DNA from 2 places in the Vulcanococcus sp. DEBay_Sum22DG08_74 genome. Region 2 is predicted to be linked to the other one. Evidence: predicted binding sites of a transcription regulator. Region 2 holds the regulator's gene; the other holds the start of a gene.

Region 1 (14,804 bases), on a different contig from region 2:
GAAGAGAGCGAGATCCTGACCCTCCATCAGCTCCAGGGCCGGGAGTGGCGTCTCGAGGCGGGCACGAAAGACATGTCTGATCTTTCCCGGTTGGCTTGAGACATACCAAAGATCCGGCGTGCCGATCTCCAGTCGAATTTCCTCCCAGAGTTCCCGGCGCAGCGCTTCCTCGGGGCCTTCTCCGGGCTCAAGGTGCCCGCCAAAGAGACCCCAGCAGCCGGGAGCGACGATGCCTGCAATGTCATCCCGCAGCTGCAGTAACCAGCTGCCGTTGTGCTCGAGAACGGCCAGAGCCACCTGCACTTGGGTCATGCACGGATGATGGTCAGAGCAACGGGGCCATGCCTGTGTCGAGTTTCCACTGGTTGCAGCGGCTCAGCCTTGCGCTTCTTGCCGCCGCCGCTGTCCCTCTCTGGACGGCGCCGGCCCGCGCCATTGAGGAGGTTCTGATTGAAGTCCCTCTGTTGCGCTCCAGCTTCAGCGTCAAGGTCAGCGAACTGAAAAGTCCCAGTGCCCTCATGGCGGGCCGGAGCGACCTGGCGGAATTGGATCGGGCCTCGGACGGAGCGGTGAGTCAGCTGCTGATGCAGGTGCTTCAGCGACCGATTCCGATCTCGATGATTCGCTTAGCCGATGGGTCCGTTGGCTCACCTCTGCTCGAGCAAGCATTTTTGGTGGTCTCATCCCTCGGCACGATCGAGGGGCGAGATCCCGATCTGACGGGGCAAACCTTTCGTCAGGCGTTGGATCGGGCGAGGGTGAACGCCACTGGTGGTGAGCCCACCCTGGTCGAATTAATCGAGGCCCTTCCTGGCCAGCGGGTGCGCTTCAACCTCGGCCAGGTCAAAGCAATCCTGGGGCGCATGTTGGCCCAACGCGTCCAGGCCAACAGCTTCTTCGCCCAGACCCCACCTGATCTGCTGCCAACGGCTCCTGCACCGTCGTCATCTCCAGCGGTACGACAACGGCAGGTGCGTCTTGCGGTGCCCCATCGCACACGGCCCTTGGAGGTGGTGCTCGTTGAACCCTCGCAAGGGGGCAATGGGCGATTGGTGTTGATCTCCCATGGCCTCTGGGATAGTCCCAAGAACTTCGCGTCCTGGGGGGCTTTGCTGGCCTCCAGGGGCTACACCGTGGCCCTGCCCCGCCACCCCGGCAGTGATAACAAGGAGCAGGCCCTGATGCTGAAGGGAGCGGTTCCTCCCCCGAAGCCCATTGAGCTGGCCCTGCGCTTTCGCGATCTCAGCGCGGTGACAGATGCGGTGGCTGCTGGTCAACTCAGCGGCGTGACTGGGGTCAACGCCAACGCTGTGGTTGTCATTGGTCACTCCTGGGGCGCGACGACGGCGTTGCAGCAGGCGGGTCTGGTGCCCCAGGCGACAACGCTCAAGAAGCGATGCCCGCAAACCAGTGATCCACAGCGCAATCTGAGCTGGACCCTGCAGTGCAGCTGGCTCGATGGCGTGGATCAGGCCGCCCTTCGCGATCCGCGGGTCGTTGCAGCCGTGGCCGTCTCGCCGCCCATGTCACTGCTGTTTTCGGTTCCGCAACTGCGCAACGCCAGTGCACGTCTTCTGGTCGTGAGTGGCACCCATGACTGGGTTGTGCCACCTGACCCCGAGGCAATCACACCGATGCGCCAGGCCGTGCCCTTCGGGCACCAATTGGTTTTGGCGAAAGGGGGCGATCATTTCAATCTGCGCCCCGGTCAGCAGGCCAATGGAGGGGTGCTGGGTCCGCTGCTGCTGGCCTGGGTTGAGGCGGCCTATCAAGCGGGCCCCGCGCTCTCCCCGTCAGCCGGCGCGCCGCCACTGCTTGGCACAGGCCCTTGGGGCCATCCATTGATTCCCCTCAAGGACGTCTCGACCGCGATCCAATCGGACAGCTGAGTCGATCTACCCATCGCCCGTTGCCACTGGCTTCGCTTCGATGGCGCTGAAGCCTCCTCACACAGCCCTGCCTGGGCTGTTTTTTATGCCTCGCTGTTTCGGGGTACGGCTTGGCGCCAGCCCCCTTCCTCCAAAACAGTGATCGGGGTGTCAAAGCACGCACTGAGACTTGCGCTCGTCAGCAGTGCCGCGGCAGGACCATCGGCCACGATTTGCCCGCGTTTGATCAGGACAGCGCGTTGGACCTCAGGGATCACGGCCTCCAGTTGATGCGTCACCAGCAGCAACGTGGTTCCTGTCCTGCTGAGTTGCCGCAGGCTGTTGAGGAGTTGGTGCTTGGCCTTGAAGTCCAGGCCATTGATCGGTTCATCGAGGACCAGCACCTCGGGTTGATGAATCAATGCGCGGGCGAGTAGCAAGCGCCGCCGCTGCCCATCCGAGCAATGACCGAAGGCCTGACCACGGAGATCAGCCAATCCAAGCTGCTCGAGCTGGTTCAGTGCTTCTGCCCGTTGCTGCTGTGTTGGGCGTTGGGGACGGCCTAGCCCGACTGAGCCAAAGAGGCCGGAGAGAACAACGTCTTCCGCTGGCACCGTTGGGATGTAGCCGCTCTGCAGGTCACTGGAGACCAGGCCGATGCGTTGCCTCAGATCCCAGAGGTTGACGGTGCTGCTGCCAAACAGCTTCAGCTCAGAGCCCGGCTTCACCACGGGGTAGAGCTGACGATTGATCAACTTGATCAAGGCGCTTTTGCCCGCACCATTGGGTCCCAGAAGCACCGTGGGTTCCCCTGGTTGCAAGCTCAGGGTCAGATCGTTGAACACTCGCCTGGCACCAAGCCAGGCCTCAACGGAGATGGCCTCGAAATAGGGGGTCGCGCTCATGAACATCGGCCACTGCTTCCAGCATCGGTACGGGCCGGCTCTTTAGGGTCAGCCCCATGCAGCCTTTTTTCCTGCTGGAGCCCGGAGATGGCTTGGTGCTCTGCGGGGCCAATGGCCAGATTTCCCACGTCGACCGCACGGCTCAACAGCGCTTGGGCCACCACTCCCAGGAGTGGTGCGGCCGCGCGATTGGCGAGTGCTGGCCGCAGTTGTCTGATCTCATCGTCCAGGAACACCGGCGTTTAGCTGAGGGGCCGCGGGACCATGTGCTGCCTCTGCCCCATCCAACGGGGGTTGAGCTGGCCACCCGCCTCCGTCTGTTTGCCTGTGACTCTGGCTTTGGCGTTGGCATCCTCCGGCGCCGGGCGCAACGACTCGATGCGGCCCCCGAGGAAACCAACGAAGACGCCTACCGCCGTTTGCTCGAGGGGGTCCTGGACACGGCGCAAGATGCCGTCTTGGTGACCTTGGCTGAACCCTTGGATGCCCCGGGTCCTGTCATCGTTTACGCCAACCAATCGCTACTGGATCAGACTGGGTACGCGCTTCACGAGGTTCTCGGCAAGAGTCCGAGGCTCTTTCAGGGTCTGGAGACTTCGAAGGAGAGCACCTCTGCACTACGGGCGGCGATGGATCAGTGGAAGCCAGCGTCCATGGAGGTCATCAACTACCGCCGCGATCAATCCACCTGTTGGATTGAGCTCAAGGTGGCGCCCCTGGCCGATTCCTCGGGCTGGTACACCCACTGGGTCTCGGTCCAGCGGGACGTGACTGATCGCGTGCTGCTGAAGCGTCAACTTGCCCAAGAGGCCAGGGCGCTGGCTGACAAGCTCGATCGCTGAAGGGGCCCCGGCCGATTGCTGACCTGACACCCTGCAAGCTGAGAGCTGCTTCACGTCTCTTTACAATTGCGGCACAAGCGGTGTTCCGTTGCTCTCGCGCGTTGCCATCGATTTCGTCAGCACGGTCTTTGGCCTACCGCTGCGGCAACTCGCCTTGGCCTGCAGCTTTGCTCCGGCCTACCTGACCATCCCCGCCGTTCGTTGACATCGCCTTGATCGCGGGCATCGTTGCGACAGCGATAGGCCTGGGAGATGCAAAGCCTTCCTTTTCTGGGTGATGAGCGCATCAAGGTCAGCTGCGATCTTCGCCGAGTTCACCTGGCTCGCTTGGATGCCCTGAAGGAACAGTGGGGTCTTCCGTCGCGGGCGGCTGCACTGCAACGTCTTCTCGATCTTTGTTTCCTCGGCGACATCAGCCTCGATCAGTGCCATTAAGTTGCCGGCACTGCAGTCCTCGCCATGGCAACCACAGTCCTCAAGTTCAGTTCCGAGGATTGCGGCACCTGCCATCGGATGAGCCACTACGACGGCAAGGTTGCTGAAGAACTGGGGTGCATCTTTGTCAGCGTGATGTTGCAGGACACCGAGACCTATCGCAGATACAGAAAGGTCCTGCTTGCGCAGTATCCCAACAAGGAAGGAATGGGCTGGCCGACCTACCTCGTGGTGGAAGACCCCGACGGTGAGTTCATGATCCACGGTGAACTCAAAGGCGGGATGCCCAAGGGTGACTTCCGCACCAAACTCGCGGCACTCCTGCCCAATCTTTGAACTTTCTTCCAGGGGATCGCTTGATCCCTACCCGCGGAAACGTTCTATTGGCTTAGACAAGCGGTGCTTGAAGGTGGAGTCGCAGCCGTCACCAGCCTGGATCCATCGGGGCTGCCGGATTGCTCTGATGGATCAAGCCGATCACACCCGTTGCTACGCGATTCAGCACCGAAGCGGTCTGTCCCTCGGGACCTGCACCTCCCTGGATCACGCCCGTGAACGGATTGACCAAGAATTACCGCTGCTGAGGCAGCGCCTGATCGCAGCCGCCTAGTCCTTCAGGCGATGCGAAGCTGGTGATCGCGCTATGCAGTGGTGTGCCTCAGTCCGTTCTGCTCTGCGGCTACTACGGCGAACACAACCTTGGCGATGACGCCTTGTTGCAGGCTGTCCTTGGGGAGCTGCCTGAAGCTTGGACGCCTGTCGTCACCGCGTTTGACCAGGACCAGGTGCGGCAGTTGCACGGCGTCGAGACGGTGCAGCGCCGTGACCTCAAGGCCGTTCTTTCCTGTTTGAGAGCCTGCGATGCCCTGGTCTTGGGCGGCGGAAGCCTGCTGCAGGACAGCACCAGTTTTAAAAGCCTGATCTACTACGCCAGCTTGATTACCGCCGCCCGATTCCAGGGCAAGGCGGTGGTGCTCTGGGCCCAGGGACTCGGTCCACTTCAACGCAAGCGAACGCGGGCCCTGGTGCGTCTGCTGCTCCAGATGACGACTGCCGTGAGTTGGCGTGATCCTGAATCGGCGACCTTGGCTCGCCGTCTGGGGTGCGACGGCGAGCACGCTGCGGATGCGGTTTGGATGTTGCCGCAGCAGCAGTGGCTCGGCCGTGGTGGACCAATCGTGGTCTGCTGGCGGCCAACGCCCTTGCTCCAGGGCAGTGATTGGAGTCCTTATCTCCAGGCCCTGGACCAGTTATCCACAGAGGCAGACCGCGAGGTGTTGTGGCTTCCTTTCCATCGCAACCAGGACGCTGATCTGTTGGAGCAATTCCGCCGGGAGGGGTTGATGCCCGAGAGCTTATCGAGGCGCAGTCGCCAACTCAGCGCGAGCCATCCCAGGGAGGCGATGGCCGTGTTTCGCTCCTCTGGTCTGGTTCTGGCGATGCGCCTGCATGCCTTGATTCTGGCGGCCCTCTCCGGTGCTCCGGTCAGCGCCCTGAGCTACGACCCCAAGGTCCAGGCCTGCGCTGATCAACTCCAGTCTGAGGCCTTGGACTTGCGCCAGCGCGGCCGGACTGCTGAGGAGTGCTTGACGCTCTGGCGCAGCAGCTTGGATGGTCCTCCGGCGAGCAGGGTGATCGCCTCGATCCGCTCGACGGTGGAGCTGCATCGACGCATCCTGCGTGCCGCCCTATGTCGCTGATCCTGGATCTGGCGGCTACGAGCTGTCTCTGCTTGCTTGTACTCCTGCTGGCTTTGGAGCTGCAACTGGGCCGTGCCCCAAGGCTGACCAAGACGGATTCGCAGCAGTGCCCCGAAGACTGCGGGTGGCTGCGGATTCTCGTGCCCGCGTACAACGAGCACGACAACATCGAGGGATGCCTTGGGGCGATCGTTGCGGCCTGCCCGCCGGACTGGCCGATCGAACTCGTCGTGATTGATGACGCCTCAAGCGATGACACCCAGGCCTTAGCTGAGCTGTGCCGCACGAGCTGCAGCCGTTCTGATCTCCACTGGCGGATTGTGCAGGCCGGAGCGCGCCCGAGTGGTGAGCGCTGGTCCGGCAAGAATTGGCCAGCAACCATCGGTTCGGAGTTGCCCTGGCCCGATGGGACGGCAGCGCGGCAATGGTTGCTGTTTCTCGATGCCGATGTGCGCCTGCAGCCCGGGGTGATTGAGGCTGCCCTTCAAGAGGCCTGCAGTCAAAGCAGCGATCTGTTGACCCTGGCTCCCCGGCTGCAGTGCAGTTGTCTTGCGGAATGGTTGGTGCAGCCGATTGTGGCCACCCTGTTGGGCTTGGGTTTTCCGATTCGGCGCAGCAACGACCCCAACGATCCAACGGCGTTTGCGGCTGGTCCCTTCATGCTCTTTCGCCATTCCAGCTATCGGGCGATTGGAGGCCATCGCGCTGTTGCCGCTGAGGTGGTCGAAGATCTGGCCCTGGCCCGAGCGGTCAAGCAGGCCGGCCTGAGTCTGCGGTATCTGCTTGGCGTTGATCTTGTCGACCTGCAGATGTATCGCTCCTTGGCAGCGCTGTGGGAAGGCTGGACCAAAAACTGGTTTCTGGGGGTTGATCGCAATTGGTTCAAAGCCGTTGGCAGTGTCGCTGTGGTGTTGCTGCTGTTTGCCGCTCCCTGGTTCAGCGCCGTTGCTCTGTTGCTGCAGGGATGGCTTGGCGGTCCGATTGAGCAAATGGCGATTTGGGCTGTGGGCTGCTCCATCGCCCTGGTCTTGGCGATCCGTCTGTGGAGTGCCTGGCGCTTTGGCACACCGATCAAATTCTGGTGGTTGAGTTGGCTTGGGGCGTTGCTGATTGCGGCCATCGTGCCCGCCAGTATTTGGAAGACGACCACCGGACGTGGTTGGACCTGGCGTGGGCGCCAGCTCGAGGGCTGACGCATAGGCGCTAATCCTGAATTGCGTAGTGCTGTACACGCCCTGGAGACCAGGGAGTGCGGTTCATTGGGCTATCCCACGGACGCAGCATGTCGTCAGGAACAGCCACCCAAGCTCAGATGTTTGAGCTGATCCCCTACGAGAAGTTCCGCGATACCCCTGCGGTTCGTTTCTTCGATATCACCGTCGACAACTCCAACGCGCGGGATCTGGTCATCCATAGCGGGCCGGCCGTTAGTCCACCGGATGAGCCCAATACGGGCGCCTGGCAGTTCTATCTCCACCCCCATCAAGAGGACAATCTGCTCGCTCTAACCGGGGGTCGCCTGTTCTATCTGGTGAACTTCGGCTGGAATTATCCGTATCACATTGTTCGTCTTGAAACCGGTGGTGACATTCTCCGGATTCCGCCCGGAACCTTCCACCGTTCGATCTCGGATGAGGAGGGATCGGTCGTGCTGAATCAGGCAATCCGTGATCCAGGAGCCAGCGTTGCCCGCGAGTTTCGCGTCTACAACAGTCGACTCATTCCTCGTCTGTTTGCGACCACCTTTCGCTCAGCGCCGTTGCCCAAGTTGCATGGCGTCAGCTGGTAAGCGTTCAACGGGACTGGGCCGAGCAGAGGATTTCGGCCTGGATCTCCCAATTCAGCGTGCTTTGCACCCCCGTCGGCCCTGAAAACGTGCCGCTGACCGCCGCCGTGAGATCTGATTTCGAAGAGGTCACCACGGGGATGTAGCGATCATCCACCGCCCCCTTGCCACTGGCATCGAACCCTCGCCAGCCTGCTCCCTGGAGGTAGACCTCGGTCCAGGCGTGCAGGTCGTAGCGCTCAGGTTTGGGCTCCACAAGGTGATAGCCACTGACAAACCGGGCTGGAAGTCCAACGCTGCGGCAGCACTCGATCATCAGCATGGCGAGATCACGGCAGGAGCCGATCCGCTCCTTCAGTGTCCGGCCCGCAGGCCAAGCGGGGCCTTGATGGCGCTCGGTGTATTTGACGCGGTCCTGAATGATCTCGATCAGCTGCTGCAAAAAGCTCAGGCAGCTGCCATCACTCCCTGTGAGGGCTTCTTGGGCCAGATCGACAGCGGCGGCATCATGTTGACCGTTGGGCAACCAGCCTTGGAGGTTGCTCATGAGATCGGGGTTCAGCCTGCCGATGGCGAGCGGCAGGTTCAACATCGTTTCGTCCAGGCAGGCTTCGATCAGGGGTGGTATGAACGTCTCAACCTCGCTCGTGGCCACCACCTGAAAACAATCGGTTTCCTGGAGAAACCGTGCCCGGGTGATGGTGTCGCCACCTGCTGCCATCAGCTCATAGAGCTGGCTCGGCTCAGGCTCGATGCTCAGTTTGAAATCGATCAGACGCTGAAACCCATGGGGCCTGGGCCGCAGGCAAAAACGATGGGGTCCCAGCAGCACGGGCTGGCTGTAGCGGTAGTCGAAGCGATGAATTAAGCGGGCGCGCATGCCAGGTCTTGACCGGAAGCGGTGGTGGACAGGGAGGTGGAGCTCACGGGGATCACTGTTGTGTCTTCGGGGCTCAGTCCGCCCGGAAGCACGAAGTAGCGAGCGTGAATCAGATTGTGCAGCTGGTTGAGGTCCTGCTGAAGGCCATCAATCGCCTCATGGAGACCACCGGCGATCAGCGTTTCAATTTTGCTGAAACTCCAGCGGGCCTGCGTCAGACCCACCATGCACTCGAGGTCGTCGGGCGTCCCGGCGGCGGCATCGCGCCCGATCACCTGAAGCGTCTCATGGATCCGCTCGAGGCAGTAGCGCACCGACCTCGGGAAGAGGGGATTGAGCAGCAGGAAGGACGCCACCGCTTCCGGTGAAATCACCCCAACGTTGGATTGCCTGAACATCTGATAAGCGCCAGCACTGCGCAGTAGAGACATCCACTGCAACTCGTCGAGTACCCCGCCGACGTCATCAGGGCTCGGGAGCAAAAGGAAGTACTTCACATCAAGGATGCGAGTGGTCTTATCCGCCCTCTCAATCAGCCGACCGAGTCGGCTGAACTGCCAGGAAAGATCCCGACTGAGGGTGGCATCGGTAATTCCGTAAAACAATTGGCAGCCACGCCGGATCTCCCTGAGCTGCTCTGGGGTTGGCTCCTCCCAAAACCCGTCGTTCTCGACCAGGGTCCAGTAGAGACCATTGAGCTGCTCCCACATCTCACTGGTGATGACATCCCGGATCTGCCTGGCGTTTTCCCTGGCCAGCGCGATGCAGTTGACGATGCTGTTGGGGTTGGCCTCAGCGCGGATGAGAAATTCAAGAACCTGCTGTTCACCTCCACCGGGGTAGAGCGCATCAAACAGAGAGCGATGACCACTGGCATCGATCAGTGGTTGCCAGGGCTCTGCGCTACCAGGGGGGCAGTCCAGCGCCATGGCAGCACTGACCTCGACAAAGCGCGAGATGTTCTCGGCCCGCTCCACATAGCGGTTGATCCAATAGAGGGAATCCGCGACGCGGCTCAGCATGGGGCGTCCTCCACGATCCAGGTGTCCTTGCAGCCGCCGCCCTGGGAGGAATTCACCACCAGTGATCCCCGCTTGAGGGCCACGCGGGTTAACCCGCCTGGTGTGACCCAGGTGGTTTTGCCCCGCAGGATGTAGGGCCGCAGATCCACATGGCAGGGGTAGAGCTCGCCGTCACTGAGGGAGGGGACGGTGGAGAGCTCCAGGGTGGGTTGGGCAATGAAGTTGCGCGGATTGGCCTCGATCTTCGTGGCGAAGTCTTGGATCTCCTCGTCACTGGCATGGGGTCCGATCAACATCCCATAGCCTCCAGCTTCCGAGACGGCTTTCACCACCAGCTCCCGTAGATGGCTTAGGACATAGGCCCGATCTTCAGCTTTAGAGCAGAGGTAGGTGGGGACGTTTTGGATGATGGCTTCCTCCCCGAGGTAGTAGCGCACCATCTCCGGCACATAGGCGTAGATCAGCTTGTCGTCGGCAATTCCAGTTCCAGGAGCGTTGGCAATCGCCACCCGTCCCTGGGCATAGACCTCCATCAGTCCGCGGACCCCCAGCATTGAATCGCTGCGGAAGACGGCGGGATCGAGGAAGTCATCATCAATGCGCCGGTAGATCACATCGACGGTCTCCAATCCACGGGTCGTGCGCATCCAAACCCGTCCGTCTTCACAGGCCAAGTCCCGGCCCTCGACGAGGGGAATGCCCATCTGTTGAGCCAGATAGCTGTGTTCGAAATAGGCGCTGTTGAACACCCCGGGGGTCAGGAGGACGACCCGGGGGGAGTCGGTCCAGGGCGCCAGCTCCCTCAGGGTCTGCAGCAGCTGGGAGGGGTAGCGATCAATCGGCTGGACGATCCGGCCACTAAACAGGCTCGGGAACATCCGTTTCATCACCCTCCTGTTCTCCAGGAAATAGGCGACACCAGAAGGACATCTCAGGTTGTCCTCCAGGACGCGCCAGGTTCCTTCTCCATCACGGATCAGATCAAGCCCGGAGATTTGACACCATTTGCCCAAGGGGGGCTTGAACCCTTGAAGCTCGCGCCTCCACCCCAGGGAACTTTCCACGTGCTCCCGCGGAATAACCCCATCTCGGATGATGCGTTGCTCGCCGTAGATGTCACCCAGAAATTGATCAATCGCCTCTAGGCGCTGGGACAGTCCTCGCTCTAGACGCTCCCACTCCTTCGAGCGAATCAAGCGTGGCAGCGGGTCGAATGGCAGGATCCGTTCCCCCACGCGTCCGCCCGAATCATTCAGCCTGAAGGTGGCCCCGAGTCGCTTCAGTAGGACTCCAGCGGCGGCGTGATTGCGGTTGAGTTTCTCGATCCCGAGTGCACCCAGGGAGTTCACCAGGGGCTTGAGGCCGGAGCGAGGGCCTTCGGCGGCACTGAAGTATTCGTCATATCCCTTCTTTGGCCTGTACTCGGTAAACATTGCTCGAGTGGAATTGGGGCAAGCATGCAGAGCAGTCAGACCCCTTCAGGTTCCTTTCGCTACCAAAGTCCACCCCGGTTCGTGGCCACCCGCATCACCTGTAGTGGTCGCTACGGATGATGAGTTGATGCACCTATGGCAAGGGTTCAATCGCCGAGCCAGCCTCTGCTCGTTGCTCCTGAAGACCCATGGCCCAGGTCCCTGTGCTGGTCGATCCCCAAGGGGGAGTGATCTATCAGCTGCGCTCCAGCGAAGGCGAGCTTTATCAAGTGCGATTTGAGGACAACTGCCTGTTCTGCGACAGCCTCCCTGCAGGTCAAGCCCACCTGAGGCTGCTGGAGCAGCGCGCAGCCTCAGGCCTGTAGCTCATCCAGCCGCTTCAGGATCTCCTGGCTGTGGCCTAGGGGCCGTACCCCTAACCAGCGCTCTTTAAGAACCCCTTCTGGGTCAATCAAAAAGGTGTGACGTTGGGAGAAGGGCGGGATCCAGCTGCCGTAGCGCTTGCTGGTTTCTCCTCCGGGATCAGAGAGCAGCGGGTAGGTCAACGCCTCGCTTCCGCAGAACTCTTTGTGGGAGTCCGTGTCGTCTGCACTGATTCCGACCACTTCCGCATTGCGGGCATGGAACAGCTGCAGATCCCGTTGAAAGCCCTTGGCTTCCAAGGTGCACCCCTCCGTGAAATCTCGGGGATAGAAGTAGAGCACCACCCAGCTCCCTTTGAAATCGCTCAGGCTGCGTACGGCTTCGACGGCCCCCCCCTCGCCTGGAACCACGCCGGAGAGCCCAAAGCCAGGGGCCGGTTGATCGAGATCGGGCAGGGTCCCTCCCATCGAAAAGGCCTGCCGGGGGAGTCCCAGCAGGCCTAAGGCCGCAGCACCAAACGAAACAAGCAGGTTGCGGCGGTTCAACTTGATCCTGGGAGAACTCCCAGGATTGAAGCTCAGATCTTGGCCAGGTTGATGCCCAGCTGCTTGGCGTAGGCGCCCAGGCCCTTCTTTTGAATGGTCTTCAGGGCACGGGTGGAGACCCGCAGTTTCACGTAACGGTTGCCTTCAGCCCACCACAGACGGCGCTCTTGCAGGTTCACCTGCTGGAGCTTCTTCGTGCGGATGTGCGAGTGGGAGACGGCCATGCCGTTGTTGGCGCGCTTGCCGGTGAGTTGGCAGACCCGGGACATGACCGATCTTCTAAAAACACAACTTCGGGCAAATTGCCCAAGCGCCCACCATAGCAAGTCGGGTCACACCCCAGAACCCAAGGCCTCAGTGCAGTTGTGCAGGTGCAAGGTTTGCGTCGGGAAGGCGAACTCAATGCCCTCCTGGGCGAAGCGTTGGACGATCGCCAGGTTGATCCGTTGCTGGGCTTCCATCGCCTGGACGTAGTCGTTCGAAGGAACGAAATAGACCAACTCAAAATCAAGGCTGCTGCTGTTGAAGGCCACGAAATGGGCCCGGTCAAAGCGGGCATCGCCCCCCTGCTCAACGATCGCTTTCAACAGGCCAGGGATCCGTTCCAGTACGGCGTGGCTGGTGTCGTAGGTCACCCCCAGCCGATAGATCAGCCGCCGCTCTTGCATCTCCCCATAGTTCGCCACCACTGAGCTGGTCAGGGCGCTGTTGCTCATGACGATCGCTTCGCCGTTGATGCTGCGCAGACGGGTCGAACGCACCCCCACCCGCTCCACCGTTCCCCAGACCTCTCCGACTTGGATGAATTGACCGGGTTGGAAGGGCTTGTCGAGAAGGATGGTGATGTATTCGAAGAATTCAGAGACCGGCTGCTTTAAGGCCAAGCCTGCCCCGATGCCACCGGCGCTCAGCAGAGCCCAGATCGCAGCCATCTGGACACCGATGTTCTGCAGATAGAGGACAGCGCCGACGCACCAGACCAACGCCCGCAACATCGGCGCGAGGGCGCGGAGCATGTTGCCGACCGCTGGATCTCCGCTGTGGGCCGCGGAGCGTTGCAGCAACCGCAGGCTGATGCGGTTGACCAGCCGCACCAGGAACACCACCAGGATGAGTTTCGAGATGGTGAAGACCACCCGATCCGCCTCGGGAGAGGTCGGCAGCAGCCACCAAGCCCAACTGGCGCTGATGACCCAGCCAAGGATTGGGATCGTGTCCGTGATGACCTGAACGATGAAGTCATCGGTTTCGCTTCGCGTTCGCCGTGTCAGACGACCGAAGAAGATCCCAAAGATCCTTGCTGCCAGAAGGGACAGCAACCCACCGCCGAGTAGGGCCGCCACTGCAGGCGCAGTACTCCAGAGCGAGGTCATCGGTAGAGGCGAGGTTTGAGCTGTTTCCACTGTCTCGTGCTGCGTCAAGCCCCTGACAGATCCGCTGGAAGCCCGTAAGAGTGGGGAAACCCTTTTGCCTGTGTCTGAGTCCTATCTGTTAGCTCTCGACCAGGGCACCAGCAGTTCTCGCGCCGTTCTGGTGTCCTCCAACGGCGAGTCGGTGGCCTCGGCCCAGGTGCCGCTTGCCATCCACTACCCGGATGATGGTTGGGTCGAGCAGGACGCCTCCGCGATCTGGCAGAGCCAGCTGGAGGCGATGGCCCTACTGGAGCAGCGCCTCAGTCCAGGGCAACGGGCAGCAGTCAGGGCCTGCGGCATCACCAATCAGCGCGAAACCACCACCCTCTGGCGACGCAGCACCGGCGAACCCTTCGGCCCGTCCCTGGTCTGGCAGGACCGTCGGACCGCATCGATCTGCGGAGATTGGAAGCGCCAGGCGGCGGCGGATCAGTGGCAGCGCCAGACGGGACTTGTGCTGGACCCTTATTTCAGCGCCAGCAAGATCGCTTGGATGCTGCAGGCCTATCCCGAGGCCCGGCAGGCCCTGGCTGGCGATGACCTCTGTTTTGGCACTGTCGATAGCTGGTTGCTCTGGCAGCTGACCCGCGGAGCGCAGCACGCCACAGACATCAGCAATGCCAGTCGCACGCTGCTGCTGGACCTGGAGCAGCTCTGTTGGCTGCCGGAGGCGGTTGAACGCGTTGGTCTGAGCCTGAAGGCGTTGCCCGACTTACGACCCACCCGCAGCTCGTTTGGGGTGATCGCTGAGGGCCTTCCCTTTGCCGGTGTGCCGATCACGGCGATGCTCGGTGATCAACAGGCCGCCAGCTATGGCCAGTTCTGCAGGCAACCCGGCCAGGCCAAGTGCACCTACGGAACCGGTGCCTTTCTGGTCGTGAATTGCGGGCAGCAACCTCAGCGCGCCGCTGGTGGCCTGCTGAGCACCGTGGGTTGGAGCAACGCCGACGGCAGCACGACCTACTGCATTGAAGGCAGCTTGTTCAATGCAGGAACGGTCATCCAGTGGCTGCGCGATGGCCTCGGGATCATTCGTGAGTCCGCCGAGGTCGACGGGTTGGCCTCCAAGGTGGCCAGTGCGGGCGAGCTGATGCTCGTGCCGGCCTTCACCGGTTGGGGCTCTCCCCACTGGGACCCCAATGCCAGAGGGTTGTTGATCGGCATGACCCGTGACACCGGTGCACCGCAGATTGCCCGGGCTGCCCTCGAGGGGATTGCCTTAGCCGTCACCGGACTGCTGCGCGGTGCGGCCGAGGCCCTTGGCGCTCCCCTGCGCACCATCGCCGTTGATGGCGGGGCGGCGGCCTCCGCTGTCTTGCTTCAGGCCCAGGCCGACAGCGCCGGCGTTGAGGTGGTGCGTCCGGCCAATTTGGAGTCCACCGCCTTGGGCGTTGCCCTGATGGCCGGTGAGGCCGTTGGAGTGGTCGACGATCTCGAGGCCATTGCCAGCTCGGTGAGGGCTTCCTCGACCCAGGTGAGCCCTCAGCAAACGGAGGCGCAACGGGAGCGCTGGTTACGCCGCTGGGACCAGGCGGTTGAACGTTGTTTGGAGTGGCATGGCGATGCAACCGTTTGATCTGTTGATCATTGGTGGGGGGAGCAGTGGAGCCTCC
Region 2 (14,804 bases):
GTTCTGCACCCACAAGTTGGCCTGGAACAGCAGCAACCCTTTCCCCCATCGCCTGTTTCGCTGGCGCAGCGCCGACGGCTCGGAGCTGTTGGCCCTGGCGACGGCTCCCATCGGTACGGGCGGCGATCCCCAGGGGATGGAGACCTACCGCCAGCAGTGGCAGGCGGCGACGGGTGTGGATCAGGCCCTATGGCTCCCGGGGGTTGGCGACCACGGCGGTGGCCCAACCGCCGAGATGCTGGAGCAGCTGGCCCTCTGGCAGCAGCAGCCCGTGGCCTGCCCCCAGCAGCACGGAACCCTGCGCAGTTATCTCGAGGGACTGGAGCCCCTGGCGAGCCGATTGCCGGTCTGGCGAGACGAGCTCTACCTCGAACTGCACCGCGGCTGTGCAACCACCCGCCCGGATCAAAAGCGCCATAACCGCACTCTTGAGCGCTTGCTTCGGGAGCTCGATTGGGTCCATGCCCTGCTGCACCTCCGCGGCAGCGAGCAGCCCGGTGCGGACTGGCGGACGCTGCTGTTTCAGCAGTTCCACGACATCCTTCCGGGCACCTCAATCCCTGAGGTGTTTGAGCAGGCGGAACCGCAGTGGCGCCAAGCGCGGCGCCTGGCGGCCCGTCGACGCGACCACGGGCTGCAGGCGCTGCTCCCCGCGCGCGGCGGAGCTGAACCTTGGTGGCTGGTGCAACTCCAGCCCCAGCCTGCGGAGCGGGTCACCCTGCGCCTGCCCGCTGGCGCCTGGTGCATCGAGGGGGCCCCGGAGCAGCTCCCCAGTCAGGCGAGGCCAGCCGGTGGGACATGGGTTCAGCTCCCCTTGGATTCGGCTGTTCAGGCGCTTCCCCTTGAGCGCGCGGATGGGCTGCCGCGGGCCTCGGCAGCAATCACAGACCCGGTTGTGTGCGAGGCGAGCGCTGGGCACTGGCGCTTGGACAACGGCTTGGTGCGCGTCGAGATCGGGGCGGACGGCGTTCAGCAGCTCTGGGGAGCTGATGGTGTGCCCCAACTCTCGGGCCCTTTGCAATGGCGCCGTTGGAGCGATCAGGGCGAGTTTTGGGATGCCTGGGACATTGCGGCGGACTACCGCGAGCAGCCGCTGCCTTTGACTTGGCAGGGAGCACCGGAACTGGTGGAGCAGGGACCGCTCTGTTGCCGCTTTGTCGTCCGCGGCCGCTGCGGCCAAAGCACGCTTCGACTCGACATTCAGCTGCGGGCCGCCTCGCCGTATCTGGAGCTGGCTTTGACGGTCGATTGGCGTCAGCGCCATGAGCTGTTGCGGCTGGAATTGCCCTTGGCGCAGGTTGCTCAGCGCTATGCCGCGGATACCTCTGCGGGGGTTCTCGAGCGGCCGGCCCAGCCCCTGACGGCTAGGGAGCAGGCGCGCTGGGAAGTGACGGCCATCAGTTGGCTGGCCAGTCAGGCGAAGGCTGGAGCGGGTGGTCTGGCGGTGCTGCTGGATGGGCCCCAGGGCGTCTCCGCCACCCCCGATCAGCTGGGGGTCTCCTTGCTTAGAGCACCCACCTGGCCTGACCCCTCGGCCGATAACGGACACCAACGGCTTCGGCTCGCGTTGGTCCCTTGTGCAGCCGGGTGGGCGTCGGCCGGGGTGCCTCGTTTGGCGCAGCGTTTTCGAGAACCGCTTTGGATTCGCCCGGCCCAAAAGGCGGCCCAGCAGGCGGAGGTCTTCGCTCCGATCGACTTGATGGAGGGCATGGGTCCAGCCAATCCCCAGATCCGCGTGCTCAGCTGCAGGCCCGGCTCAACCCCAGGGCAGCTGGCGCTGAGGCTGCAGAACCTCAGCCCTCAGCGACAGAGCTGGACGCTGGACTCGCCACGGCGTTGGCGCCGGGGGAATGCTGAGACCTGGCAGAGCGGAGCTCTTGTGCTCAAGCCCTGGCAGGTCGTCGCGTTAGAGCTGGTTTAGTCGTCGTGGTCGTCAAAGGGGTCGCTGAGCTGCTTCGACGGAGGACCAAAGGCGGTGTAGATCCCGAAGCCGGTGAGGCCCAGCAGCACAGCCAAGACGGCCAGTGCCACGGACATGGCTGGGGAGGTGGTTTCCATCACAACTCTCGACGGGGCCAGCCGCTCAGGCGGCCAGGCCCCTTACAGTAACGAGACCTACTCCTTGCCAGAGAGCACAGCCCGACATGGCTCAACGCACCCGCCTGGGAGATCTGCTTCGCCCCCTGAACTCCGAGTACGGCAAGGTTGTGCCCGGCTGGGGCACGACCCCCGTGATGGGCGTGTTCATGGCCCTGTTCCTGGTGTTCCTGCTGGTGATCCTCCAGCTGTACAACAAGTCCCTGATCCTCGACGGCATCACCGTCAACTGGAACGGCATCGGCTGATCCGATGAACGTGTTTGGGATCGGATTGCCTGAGATGGCGGTGATTGCCGCCGTGGGTCTCTTGGTGTTCGGTCCCAAGCGCTTACCCGAATTGGGTCGCACCCTTGGAAAAACCCTGAAGGGTTTTCAGTCCGCCTCGAAGGAATTCGAGCAGGAGTTCCGAAAGGCGGTCGACACGGTGGAAGCGGAAGTCACCCAGGCTTCTGCTGAGCCCCAGCCTCAACTCAAGGCCGACGACGAGCAAGCGGCCGGTTGAAGGACTCCATGACTCCCCTGAGTCTTGTTGTTGGTTTAGGGAACCCGGGCGAGAAGTACGCCGGAACCCGCCACAACGTCGGATTTATGGCGCTGGAGCAGCTGGCCAAGCGTCAAAACAGCAGCTTTAAGCAGCAGTCCAAGCTCCACGCCCTCGCCGCGGAGGTGGGACAGGGTGCTGAACGCCTGCGTCTGTTGATGCCTCAGACCTACATGAACGACAGCGGTCGTTCGATTCGTGCTGCTCTCGATTGGTTTGGCTTCGAGCCCAACCAGATGCTGATCCTGGTGGACGACATGGATCTCCCCCTCGGTCGCTTGCGCCTGCGGCTCTCGGGCGGTGCTGGCGGGCATAACGGTCTGCGCAGCACCATTGCCCATCTCGGTGGCCAAGAGTTCCCCCGCTTGCGCATCGGGATTGGCGCTCCGGCCTTGAATCCGGTGGAGCGTAAGCAGCGCACTGTCGGCCACGTCCTCGGCCGCTTTGCCGTCGCCGAACAGCCGGTGCTCGAGGAGGTCATCGATGAGGTCTTGGCTGGTCTGGATCTGATTCAGCGCCTGGGGTTTGAGCGGGCTGGTAACAGGCTCAACGGTTTTGTTGCTCCCTCTGCCGCCAAGCTGGTCGAGCAACCCACTGCCTGAGTCCGCGTGAGTCGCCTCCCCACGACAACGGCGCAATTGCGGGTGCTGCGCCAAAGCTTTAGCCAGCGGGTGCTGGAGGGTGAGGTCAGCGCTGGAGGGTTCGAGTGGACGTTCGCCTGGTTCTTTGACCGCGGCGAGCTGCAGGTGGAGCCCTCCCTGGGCCGGGCCTTGATCCAGGACGCGTTGCTGCGCTTCCTGTTGAAAACGGACTACCAGCTGGAGGCGGGTGGGGACTACGCCTTCAGCGTGCGGGCCAAGTTTTAGGCAGCGAGCTGGCGCAAGACGACCAAGCCAGGTTCCCGCTTGAGCTCCGTTCCCCAATGGCGCTCCAGCAAGAGTTGAGCCACGACATCGTCGTAGTCCCGTGGGGGCAACCTCAGGCCCTCGGGAAGCAATCGCCGCCAGCCCCTTGGGGGCTCCAGCTGCCAGTAGCGGGCTCGTGCGGCCAGGGTGGTTCCCGCTTCAGGGATGACCTGGATAGCCAGGCCCAGGTCGTTGAGTTGCCGCTGCCAGTGCTTGCTGCCCGTGCCATCGCCGAGCACAACACCCTCAAGACCCGGACGTTCTCGCCAGATCGCAATCTGCTTGAAGCACTCTTCCGGGGAGAGCACGGCCGCGACGTCGACCTGGCCTGTGCTGTGGTCAGAGCGCACCAAGCCGCATTTGCTGCGGCCGGGATCGAGTCCGATCCAAGTCATTGCGGGCGCTGCCAGCGAATGTCGACGGCAATCGGGTCGGCCAGATCACTGTTGCCTCTGGAGACGGCCTCGAGCTTGGCGGTCTCGCCCAGGGGGCGGTTGACGAGGGCCTCAGCCAGTTGATTGAGGCGTGCTGGGTCAAATTGCAGGCCGTTGGCCAGGGCCCCTTGACGTTGCGCTCGGGTAAAGGCTGCTGCCAGGAGCAGGTTCAGACGGCTACGCACCTGATCCGGGGAGCGCTCATCGGCCTCCAGCACGGTGGTGGCCAGTTGTTCTCCACTACGCACCACCCGTTTGTTGGGTCTGACATCCGGGAATGCCACGACCTGACGCTCCCCTTTGAGCACATTGGCCGCTGAGATCAGACTCACGACCCACTCGCCTCGTTTGCTGAGGGTGGTCTCCAATTTGCTGATGTCGCTGCGCGGCACCAACAGGATTTGACGGTTCGGTGTTTCGCCTGGCAGCACGCGCTGGTAGACGTTCAAATTCGTGCGCTGCAGCAGGGCGTGGATCACGTCTCGGGCCTGGCTTGGCTTCTCGATCCGCACCTTGGCCACCTCCAGGATTTGGCCACTGCTGATCACCACATCACCCTGACGTAGGGCAATCAGGTTGCGTTCGAGACGCTCGAGCTCTTGGCTGCTGCTTTTGATCTTGCTGTTGAGCTTGGCGAGCTCAGTGCGGTTGCGCTGGAGATCGGAATCCTTCGCGGCGATGTCACGGCTGAGGCGGTCGCGCTCGGCCTCCAGTTGTTTGCGTTGCTCCATCAGGGGAGCCAGTTCCTTCTGCAGCCGGCTGGCCTGCTCGGCCACCACCTTGAGTTGGCGTTGGGCCTCGCTGCGCTCGTTCTCTGCGCTGCGCAGGGCGCTCCGACTTTGGGCCAGGTCCTTGCGACTTGAGCTCAGGGCATCGCGGCTGTCCCGCAGGCGCTGTTCGATCTGATCGAGTTCGAAGAGCCCCGTGCGCAAGCGATCACTGACGAGCAGCATCAGCCCGAGGGAGATGGCACTGATCAAGCTGCCGGTCAGCACCGTGATCACCACGGCGGTCTTCTTGGGCCGCAACCGGAACAGGCTCAGCCGCGCCTTGCCGACCTTGGATCCCAAGCGATCCCCCAGGGTGGAGAGCACTCCCCCGAGGATCAGCAACGCCAGGATCAGGATCCAGCCGGACACGACGTTGGGCGACGACGATCAGTATCGGTTGCGGTGGCTTGGAACGCAGCTGGGATCGGCCACCAGTTCAGCCGTTTAGCTGAAGCGTTTGGCGAGGGCCAACGGATCGAAGACGGTGATTTTTTTGCGGTCGATTTGCACTAGGCCGTCGTTGCGGAGGTCGCCCAGGAGACGGGTGATCGTGACGCGGGTCGATCCGATTGCTTCGGCGATGGCCTGGTGGGAGAGGCGCAGGTCGATCGTGATTCCTTCGCTGCTGGGTACACCAAAGTCGCGGCACAGCACCAGCAGGAAACTCACCAGTCGCGAGGACATGTCGCGGTGGGTGAGGGTTTCGATCATGGTCTCGGTTTGCAGGATCCGAGAGGAGAGACCCTGCAGAAGCAGTAGACCAACCGCCGGGTCTTGTTCGATCGCCTTGCGGACGGAGGTGGCGGGAGCCGTCACCAGCTCGACGCGAGTAAAGGCAATCGAGTGATAGAAGCGGTCCGAACGCTGGCCCGTGAGTAGAGACAGCACGCCGAAGAGGCTGTTCTCCCGCAGCAGTGCCACGGTGATTTCCTCGCCGGATTCGTAGACCCTGGAGAGCCGGACCGCACCCCGCTTCAGCAGATAAACCTTTTCGGCGGGGTCGCCGGGGAAAAAGATTGTTTTGCCGCGCTCAACGATCTCGGTGGTGCTACCGCTCAGGCCCCGGATGACATCCAGCAGCGTGGCATTGGGCGGCAGGGGACTCCCCGCGATCGGTGCGATCACTGACGTACCGGTCGTAGGGCTAGGGGAGTAGCGGCTGAATCCTTGCGTTGCCACGACCATTTCAGCGCGACTGAGTTGCCTGGAACCTACGGATCAGTCCAGGGCCGCCCTGTAGCCATTGAAACTAATTTGCTGCCTCTGCCAAGGCCTGCTTCTGGGCCTGCATCAGTTGATCGATGCCGCTTTCCGCTAGGTCAACCAGGCTGGAAAGCTGTTGGCGACTGAAGGGTGCGCCCTCGGCAGTGCCTTGAATTTCGAGCAAATGTTGCTCTTGATTCATCACCACGTTCAGATCGACCTCTGCTCGGCTGTCCTCGCTGTAGTCGAGATCGAGGAGTGCGGCGCCATCCACGAGGCCAACGGAAACCGCCGCCACCTGCCCCACCAGGGGCGATCGTTCCAGCACTCCGCGCTGCTCCAGGCGTTGCAGGCCGAGGGCTAAGGCGGCCCAGGCTCCAGTGATGCTTGCGGTGCGGGTGCCGGCATCGGCTTGAAGGACGTCACAGTCGATTTGCAGGGTCCGCTCCCCCAGAACCTCCAAATCCAGGCAGGCCCTGAGGCTGCGGGCGATGAGGCGTTGGATTTCTTGGGTGCGACCGGAGAGTTTCATTAGCTCCCGTGGCTGCCGACTGGGGGTGCTGGCGGGGAGCAGCCGGTAGTCGGCACTCAGCCAGCCCTTGCCGGAGCCTTTACGCCACTTCGGAACACCCTCCTCTAAGCAAACGCTGCAGATCACCGCCGTCTTGCCCGTGTACACCGTGACGGAGCTCAGGGCGAAGCCCATCGGATCCCAAGCGAAGCGCGTGCTGCGCAGGTCCGTTGCGCTGCGGCCGTCCCGCCTGGGTTGGGTGCTGCTCATCGCGGGCTGGCTCAGTGCCTCGATGGTACGGGTGTTTGCACTACAGGTAGTGCTTGTTGCTTGCCGGACGGCCTAACGCCGCTACATTCAGGATCCCAAGCGGCAGCCATGCACTCGATGACGGCCAGCATTGCAGCCACTCCCCGTGCTGGACACCTGCGTCCGTTGGCTGTGGTCCCGGCGTCGGCCCCCGCTCGCAGCGTGCGCCTGGCGGCCCAGCAGGAGGGGCAGCTTCAGGTGCACACCGCTCCCTTCCGCGGCAGCTTCAGTGGGGTGTTCAGTCAGGCCCTGCGCAGTGCCGGGCTTGGTAGCCGCGTTCTGGTGAGCCAATTCCTCAAAGGTGGGGTCGATCAGGGTCTGGAGCGCAGTGTGTGGCTCTGTGGCCGCCTTCAGTGGCTGAGGCCAGCCGTGGCGGGTTGCCTGGCTGAGCCCGTGCCGGCCTCCCAGGCCGATGTCGAGGCTGTGCGCGAGATCTGGGCGTACACCCGTGAGCAGCTGCTGAGCGGTCAGCTGGATCAGTTGGTGCTCGATGAGTTGGGCCTGGCCGTCGAATTGGGCTACTTGTCCGAGGCGGAGGTCGTTTCAGCCCTGGAGCAGCGGCCGTCCCACCTGGATGTGATCCTGACGGGGCCCTCCATGCCCACCGCTCTGTTGGCCATGGCCGATCAGGTCACCCAGCTGCGCCGAGGTTTCTGATGCTCAAAAACGACCGTTGGATCAACGAGCAGGCCGCCTTGGGCATGCTCGAGCCCTTTCAGCCGCAGCTGGTTCGCCATCTCGATCCGGAGAACAGCGAAAAGCCGGTTCTCAGCTTTGGCTGCTCGTCCTACGGCTACGACCTGCGCCTCTCCCCGCAGGAGTTCCTGATCTTCCGGCACGTCCCCGGAACGATCATGAATCCCAAGCGCTTCAACCCCGCCAACCTGGAGCCGGTGCCCCTGCACGAGGACGAGGACGGCTCGTACTTCATCCTCCCGGCCCACTCCTACGGCTTGGGTGTGGCGCTCGAGAAGATGTGCGTCCCTCCCAACATCACCGTGATTTGCCTGGGCAAGAGCACCTATGCCCGCCTGGGGATCATCGTCAACACCACCCCAGCTGAGGCCAGTTGGGAAGGTCACCTGACCCTGGAGTTCAGCAATTCCTCCGGCGCGGACTGCCGCATCTATGCCAACGAGGGCATTTGCCAGCTGCTCTTCTTCGAGGGCGATCCCTGCGAGACGACCTACAAGGACCGGGCTGGCAAGTACCAGCACCAGCCCGAGCGGGTCACCTTGGCCAAGGTCTGAGCCCTAAGGGGCCAGGCGCGCCTTGTGCAGGCGGGTCTTCTCGTACCAAGCCGCGATCTCTGGGGCCCAGGCCTGGAGGTGGGGCCACATCAGATCGCAGAGCACCCGGATTTCCTCCTGGGCATCGAGCTTGGCGCGCAGGTCCATGAAGTGCAGGAACGCCCGCAGCGAGAAGCTCACCACGAAGTGCTGGCGGTAATCGAAGGGAAGGATGCCCCGGGCATGCTCCTCGGCGAACCCCGCCGCGAGCATGTCGCGATAGCGCTCGGCCGCGGCTTGGCAGAGGGCGAGATCCTTGGCGCGCTCGTCTGCGCTGTAGGTGTACTTCTTGCCTTGCCGATCGCTGTACTGCCCTTCGGGGCGGAGGTAGAAGACCTCTTCGAGTTCCAGCTCGCCGTTGGCGGCCCGGCAGATGCGCTCGCCGGTGTAGCGCATGGATTGGACGTCAAAGCTCACGCCCACCCGGTGGGTGCGGGCCTGCTGCATCACGGAGTGGGGGAACCAGCCCACGTTCAGCACGATCTGGGCGTGCTCCAGCGGACCGTAGTGACCGCGCTCTCCGGCCAGGAGACGTTTGACGCAGATCTCGCCGGCCTTGGTCTCATCGGGCCATTCAGCGCGATCGGCCGCCACAAACCCTTCGCTGTAGTCCTGGTGCATCCCCGCATAGACGCACTGCTGGGGGTTGGGGGTCGCTGCAATCAGCTCAACCCGAAAGCGTTTCATGGGCGGGCGATGGCGTGGGGAGCTGGTGCTGCAGGGTAACGGGCTTTGGGGGACTCAGCTGTGGCTGCGGGGGCCTGCCATGGTGGTCGCCTCCGCTTGCGGCAGGACGCTGGTCTCGGCAACGCCCGCCATGGCCGGTAAGGGGGTGCCTGCCACCAAGGCTTCAGTCAGGGCTTCCAATTCGCTTTGGCTGCGGGCGCCGACGGCGCGGCCCACGCGGGTGCCACTGGCATCGAAGAATTCCAGCTGCGGGATGCCGTTGACGTCGTAGCGATCCACCTCCGGTTGCCAGCGGGGGTTGTCGACGTTCAGCAGCACCACATCGAGTTGATCGTGGTGTTGGCTCTCGACCTTCTCCATCGCTGGGGCCATGGCTTGGCAGGCCTCACACCAGTCCGCGTAGAACTCGACCACGCTGGGCCGGCCATTGCTGAGGGCAACGGCGGGCTCCAGCGACTGGCGGGCCAGCTTCTCCAGGGGCGCCGCCGGTGAGAGCCCGCCGCGCAGAAGGAAGAGCCCTAAGGCCAGAAGGGCGGCCACTGCAGCCAGCAGCATGCGCTCGCGCCGTCCCAGGGCTGCCGTGTTGCTGTCCACAGGTGGTGTGTTGATCCTTGGCGCCAATCTGCCAGGGCTGTTCCCATTCCGCGTCGATACCCTGACGGTGGCTGAGTTGCGCCCTTGAAACGCCGCATCACCCTTCACTTCCCGCGGGAGGCGGTGCATCAGCCGATTACCTATCGCCTTGCGGTCGAATTTGATATCGCCGCCAAGATTCTGCGGGCGCAGATCGCTCCGAACCAGAGCGGAACGATGGTGGTGGAGCTCTCCGGCGACATCGATGATCTCGATGCCGCTGAGCAGTGGTTGGAGGGGCAAGGTCTGGGCTTGAACCGGGCCTCCGGTGAGATCGCGATTGATCCCCAGCGTTGTGTGGACTGCGGCATCTGCAGCAGCGTTTGCCCGAGTGGTGCCCTGAGTTTCACCGCTCCCCACTGGCGACTGGAGTTCAACGCGCAGCGCTGCCTGGTCTGCGAGCAATGCATCCCCTCGTGTCCGTTTGAAGCGATCGCCCTGGTGTTGGATCAAGCTGTGGGCGCTGCCCAGTGATGCGCCTGTCCATGCGCCCTGTGACTGCTGTTCTTCGCTTCCTGGTCCTGCCGCTGCGGGCACCGATGTTGCTGGTGCTCTTTGCTGTCAGTGCCTTTATGGGACTGCACTGGGCTGATGTCTCTCCGCAGTTGCTCACCCAGGCCAGCACGCCGGTGCAGCAGGAGTTCGCGGGCCCTTGGTTCTGGCCGCTGCAGTGCATGCAGGCGCTGCTGGTGGTGGTGCTCTGCACCATGCCCGATCTGCTTCTGCGGGAGCTCTCGCAGTTGATGGCGGCCAGTAAGGCGCTGACCCTGGTAGTGACCTTGCTGGTGGTGATCACCGGGGGCCTTTACCTCCTGCACTTGTCGGTGCTCTCTGAGGTGTTGGTCTTGGCCTCGGCGGTCTTGCTCGCCCGGCTTGATCTCACCCGGCTTCGGATTGCACCGGCGCCCCTGCTTGGAGCCTTTGTGCTCTGCAGTTGGGTCCTGGCGGGAATCCTGGTGGGCCGCTCCCTCTATACCCATCTCGGGTTCGTCTTTGCTTAGGGGCCGGCATCAGCGGCAGAGGGTCTCGGCGCTCTCTGCGAGCCGCCGGTAACTCCAGTAGTTGCCCAGCACTTTTTTGGTGTACAGCCGGGTTTCGGGGTAGGGGATGGCCTCGGTCCAGAGCTCCGGTTCGCGCTGCAGATCAAAGCCCCGAGAGTTGAGCCAACTGGCGACGGCACCGGGGCCAGCGTTGTAGCTGGCGATGGTTTGGAACAGGTTGCCCCCGGTGCTGCTGAGCAGTTGTTTGAGGTAGGCCGCCCCCAGGGCTGCGTTGCGGGCTGGATCGATCAGGGCCTGATGGTCCAGGGGTTCGCCCGCTAGTTCGCTGGCGGTGGCTGGCATCAGTTGCAGCAGGCCACTGGCTCCAGCCCCTGAGCGCACACTTGGGCTGAAGCGGGATTCCTGCTTGGCGACCGCCAGCAAGAGGGCGAGATCGACACCCGTCGCTTCACTGGCGGTGCCCAGTTCTGCGCCAAAACGCCGGGGGTGCAGCTGCCGTTCCCGATCCAGTTGTCCCCGGCAGCCGATCTGGGGCAGGCGAAAGCTGGCCCGCTCGAGTTGTCCGAGTCCGGTCCAGTCATCGCCGATTGCCGTGCGCAGTCGACCTTCGATCAGAAACTCCTCAGGTCGGCTGGGGGACCTGCCCCCTTGCTTGGTGCGCCAGCTTTCCCAGGCCTCCAGTGCCTGCCCCCGCTGCCAAAGGGCATCGATGCGTGTGTCACCACTGGCCAGGGGTTGCCAGGGCTGAAGCGGCTCTGTGCTGCTGAGTTCCTGGTGGGACTGTCCCAGGCGTTCGCTGGCCCGCCAGCTGTAATAGCCCAGGGGTTGGCTCCGTTGGGTTTGCCGCCAGAACTGCTCCGCGCTCGCCTGGTCCCCCTGCTGCTGGGCACTCCAGCCGCGCCAGAACAACTGGCGCGCCGCTAAGGGTGCGGGCAGGTTGGCGCTCTCCAGTTGGTTGAGCCAGCCACTCGCTTGGCGCCAGTCCCGCTGCAGCAAGGCCTTGCGCGCCTCGCTCCACTGGAGTTCCCAGCTGGCTGGGTCATTGGGCCAGCGGCTGAGCACGGTGGCCGGATCGACCTGTCCCGCTTCGGCGAGACGGGCCTGCACCGGGGCGCTGTCCTGGAGGGTTGGTGGCAGTTGTTGGAGACGTTCCACTGCGCCGGCTGCAGGAGATTGCGCCAAGAGGCGTGCTGCCTCTGCACCCTGCGGGCCTTCGCTCTGGGCGAGGCGCAAGAGCCAGTCTTCGGCCTGCGTCTGTTGCGCGCGGTTCCCCCGCAGCAGGGTTTGAGCCAGGCGCAGCTGTAGTTCTGCTGTGGCGGGCGTGTTCCCAAGGCAGCGCAGGGCGGCTTCACTCCGTCCCAGTTGCGCGAGCCCCGCGGCGAGCAGCTGCTTGTCTTCGGCGCTGAGCGCAGCGGCACGGGTCTCGCAGGTTTGCAGCAGGAGCGCTTCGGCACCGGGCCAGCGGGCACCCCAGCGGGCGAGGTGCAGGGCATCGCCTGCTTCGAGGGCTGCCGCCAGGGCCGCCGGGTGGGCGGCAAAGCGCTCCAGCAGCGTCAGCCGCAACTTGGGTTGCTGCCGGCCCAGGGCATAGAGGGCATCGGCACTGGCGGGTTCCTGCGGAAAGCGCCGCAGCAGTTCTGCCCAGAGGGCCTGGGCTTCCTGGGGGCGTCCACTCGCTTGGGCGGCGAGGGCTGCGCGTTTGAGGCTGATCGCCGCCAGCACTCTGTTGTTGCGGTGGTTGCCCCAGCCCTGGCCCTGGAGCCAATGGCGCCGCTCTTCAGGGCTGCTCTTGGCTTGAGCACTCAGCAGCAGTGCCGCATCCCGGCGCCGGTCTGGATCGAGGCTGTGTTTGCGGCTGCGGGTCAGCTCGGCTGCGCTGCTGTTGGGGGTGAGGGGCGGAGCCAGCTGCACCAGAACCTGCCGCCCGGCGGCCAGGGCAACGCCCGTTCCCAGGCAGCAGAGACCAAGCAGTGCTGTGCCAAGAAGGCTTTGGCGTCTTTCAGCGGATTGGGGGCGCTGGGCCAAAGCAGTGGGATAACTCTGCGCATTCTTGGTGAGATGCGCCCCGCTTGCATCGCAAACCAGGCGTAACCTGCCGCGAGCCTTGACCCATCAGCTCGCCATGTCTCCGCTTGGGGCGCCATTCCCTTCTGGTACGGCGAGTTTTGGAACCGATGGCATCCGCGGCCGGGTTGGGCAGGTGATCACGCCCGCCCTGGCCCTGCAGGTTGGCTACTGGTGCGGCCGGGTCCTCCCCGCCGGTGGTCCGGTCGTGTTGGGGATGGATTCCCGCAGCAGCGGACCGATGTTGGTGGCCGCCTTGGCCGCTGGGCTGACCGCAGCAGGCCGTGAGGTGTTGGATATCGGCCTTTGTCCCACACCCGCCGTTCCCGGCGCCATTCGTCAGCTCGGAGCCAGTGGCGGCCTGATGGTGTCGGCCAGCCATAACCCGCCCCATGACAACGGCATCAAAGTCTTTGGAGCCTGCGGGGCCAAGCTGGCCAAGCAGCAGCAGGCCGAGATCGAAGCGGGTCTGCATGGCAGCGGCGATGTGCTGGGCGGCTTCAGCGCCAATGGACGGCTTGTGCAGCGCCCGGATCTGCTGAACGACTACCGCCAGCGCCTGCTGGAGAGCGTGGGTTCAGCTCGGTTGGATGGCGCCAAGGTGGTGCTGGATCTTTGCTGGGGTTCGGCGACCAGCTGCGGTGAACGCGTCTTCCGTGAGTTGGGCGCTGAGGTCACGGTGCTCCATGGCCAGCCCGATGGGACCCGGATTAACCAGGGCTGCGGCAGCACCCATCTCGAGGCTCTCCAGGCGGAGGTGATCGCCCAGGGGGCGGCCATGGGTTTTGCCTTTGATGGCGATGCCGATCGGATGCTCGCGGTCGATGGCCGTGGTCGGGTCGTCGATGGCGATCAGATCCTCTACCTCTGGGGCCAGGCCTTGATGGCCGAGGGGGCCCTACCGGACAACCGGATTGTCGCGACGGTGATGAGCAACCTTGGCTTTGAGCGTGCGTGGCAAGCGCGAGGTGGCGTGCTGGAGCGCACTGCCGTCGGTGATCAATACGTGCATGCCGCCATGGAGCAACTCGGCGCGTCCCTGGGCGGTGAACAATCCGGTCACATCCTCTCGGCCCGCCACGGCATGAGTGGTGATGGTCTGCTGACGGCGCTGCAGGTGGCGCGATTGATTCAGGCCCAGGGGGGTTCCCTGAGCGACTGGCTCGATGGCAGCTTCCAGCCCTATCCCCAGAAGCTGGTGAATGTCACCGTTCCGGATCGCAGCAGGCGCACCGGTTGGGAGAGCTGCGCGCCGCTGCTTGAGGCTGTGCAGGCTGCGGAAGCGGCGATGGACGGTACTGGGCGTGTGTTGGTGCGGGCCAGCGGTACCGAGCCGTTGCTTCGGGTGATGGTGGAGGCGGCTGAGCAGGCTGATGTCGACCATTGGAGTCGCCAGTTGGCGGAACTCGCCGATCAGCACCTCAACGCCGCCTGAACGGCCAGTTGCAGGGCGCCATCACAGGCATCGCCCTTGGGGGCCACCAAGGCGGCACCGGGGCAGCGTTGCTCGAGGTCCGCGGCGAAGGCGCGGCGCAGTGTCCCCAAGTGTGTGAGCGCGCCGCCGCTGCAACAGACCCGCGGAGCTTGCAGCTCGAGGGTGGAGGCAATGGTGCGCACCATCTGGCTGAGGGCCAGCGCTGAACGTTCAACGATGCGTTGGGCGTGGTCATCGCCGCCTGCGGCGCAGGCGTCCACCACGGGAGCTAGCCGGGCAAAGCCGGCCGCGCCAAACCCTTCGGCGACGACGGCGGCCTTGAGCTCTTGCGGGGTGCTGACCCCGAGGGCTTGCCAGAGCTGGTGCTTGAGGGAGGTCTCGTTCAGCCGTCCATCGGCCATCTGCACGCTGATCGCTAAGCCGTCCCGGCCGAGATCCATCGCCGAGCCCGCCCCATCCAGCAGCCAGCCCCAGCCGCCCGTGCGATGCCAGTGTCCGGAGCTCGTTTGACCCAGTGCAATACAGCCCGTGCCACTGATGACGAGCACGCCAGGGGCCTCGCCATGGGCGCCCAGCAGGGCGGTGTGCTCATCACCGCTGACTTGAACAGCGGGCTGGGGAAGGTTTAGGGCGGCGGCCGCCAAGGCCTCCCCTTGGCTTTGGACGGCGCTGCCCCTCTCAATGCCGCTGGCCCCCACTCCGGCTGCGGCGAGGGGCTGCTCGCCGCCCAGCCCGGCCTGCATCAGTCCATCGTGCAGGCTCGTTTGGAGAGCGTCCTGGAAACAGGCCTCACCGCCCGGTGCGGCCAGATGCCGAACCCCCGGACCCTGGCCCAGGGCGATGGGGATCAGCGCTCCCGTGCTCGTCAGTCGAGCCAGTTTGCAGCTGGTGTGGGTTTGTCCGGCATCAAAGCCAGCGAGCAG

Evidence for each region. The regulator NtcA, encoded in region 2, controls nitrogen genes in cyanobacteria. The targets are predictions, from matches to a motif close to GTANCNNNNGNTAC.
Region 1: the regulator NtcA is predicted to act here: its motif matches at 10,972-10,985, upstream of QZ184_RS01230 (circularly permuted type 2 ATP-grasp protein).

Annotation. Positions count from the first base shown of each region.
Region 1 covers NZ_JAFMKL010000004.1:13,016-27,819, reverse strand. Annotated here, with positions in the region: gene QZ184_RS01290 (NUDIX domain-containing protein) at 1-312, opposite strand, end outside; gene QZ184_RS01285 (alpha/beta fold hydrolase) at 342-1,889, shown strand; gene QZ184_RS01280 (ATP-binding cassette domain-containing protein) at 1,973-2,779, opposite strand; gene QZ184_RS01275 (PAS domain-containing protein) at 2,830-3,615, shown strand; gene QZ184_RS01270 (hypothetical protein) at 3,868-4,050, shown strand; gene QZ184_RS01265 (thioredoxin family protein) at 4,075-4,386, shown strand; gene QZ184_RS01260 (hypothetical protein) at 4,514-4,660, shown strand; gene csaB (polysaccharide pyruvyl transferase CsaB) at 4,704-5,750, shown strand; gene QZ184_RS01250 (glycosyltransferase family 2 protein) at 5,741-6,943, shown strand; gene QZ184_RS01245 (redox protein) at 7,063-7,539, shown strand; gene QZ184_RS01240 (transglutaminase family protein) at 7,544-8,416, opposite strand; gene QZ184_RS01235 (alpha-E domain-containing protein) at 8,401-9,438, opposite strand; gene QZ184_RS01230 (circularly permuted type 2 ATP-grasp protein) at 9,432-10,871, opposite strand; gene QZ184_RS01225 (hypothetical protein) at 11,060-11,236, shown strand; gene QZ184_RS01220 (peroxiredoxin) at 11,225-11,785, opposite strand; gene rpmB (50S ribosomal protein L28) at 11,812-12,048, opposite strand; gene QZ184_RS01210 (mechanosensitive ion channel family protein) at 12,112-13,152, opposite strand; gene glpK (glycerol kinase GlpK) at 13,253-14,767, shown strand; gene QZ184_RS01200 (FAD-dependent oxidoreductase) at 14,727-14,804, shown strand, end outside.
Region 2 covers NZ_JAFMKL010000018.1:7,316-22,119, reverse strand. Annotated here, with positions in the region: gene QZ184_RS04035 (alpha-mannosidase) at 1-1,921, shown strand, start outside; gene psbN (photosystem II reaction center protein PsbN) at 1,918-2,058, opposite strand; gene psbH (photosystem II reaction center protein PsbH) at 2,145-2,345, shown strand; gene QZ184_RS04020 (TatA/E family twin arginine-targeting protein translocase) at 2,350-2,601, shown strand; gene pth (aminoacyl-tRNA hydrolase) at 2,610-3,242, shown strand; gene QZ184_RS04010 (DUF3146 family protein) at 3,249-3,506, shown strand; gene QZ184_RS04005 (resolvase) at 3,503-3,940, opposite strand; gene QZ184_RS04000 (DUF3084 domain-containing protein) at 3,937-5,118, opposite strand; gene ntcA (global nitrogen regulator NtcA) at 5,194-5,934, opposite strand; gene rph (ribonuclease PH) at 5,999-6,733, opposite strand; gene QZ184_RS03985 (cob(I)yrinic acid a,c-diamide adenosyltransferase) at 6,851-7,429, shown strand; gene dcd (dCTP deaminase) at 7,429-8,022, shown strand; gene thyX (FAD-dependent thymidylate synthase) at 8,026-8,748, opposite strand; gene QZ184_RS03970 (thioredoxin domain-containing protein) at 8,803-9,342, opposite strand; gene QZ184_RS03965 (NIL domain-containing protein) at 9,427-9,855, shown strand; gene QZ184_RS03960 (hypothetical protein) at 9,855-10,382, shown strand; gene QZ184_RS03955 (transglycosylase SLT domain-containing protein) at 10,392-12,407, opposite strand; gene glmM (phosphoglucosamine mutase) at 12,505-13,881, shown strand; gene QZ184_RS03945 (BadF/BadG/BcrA/BcrD ATPase family protein) at 13,860-14,804, opposite strand, start outside.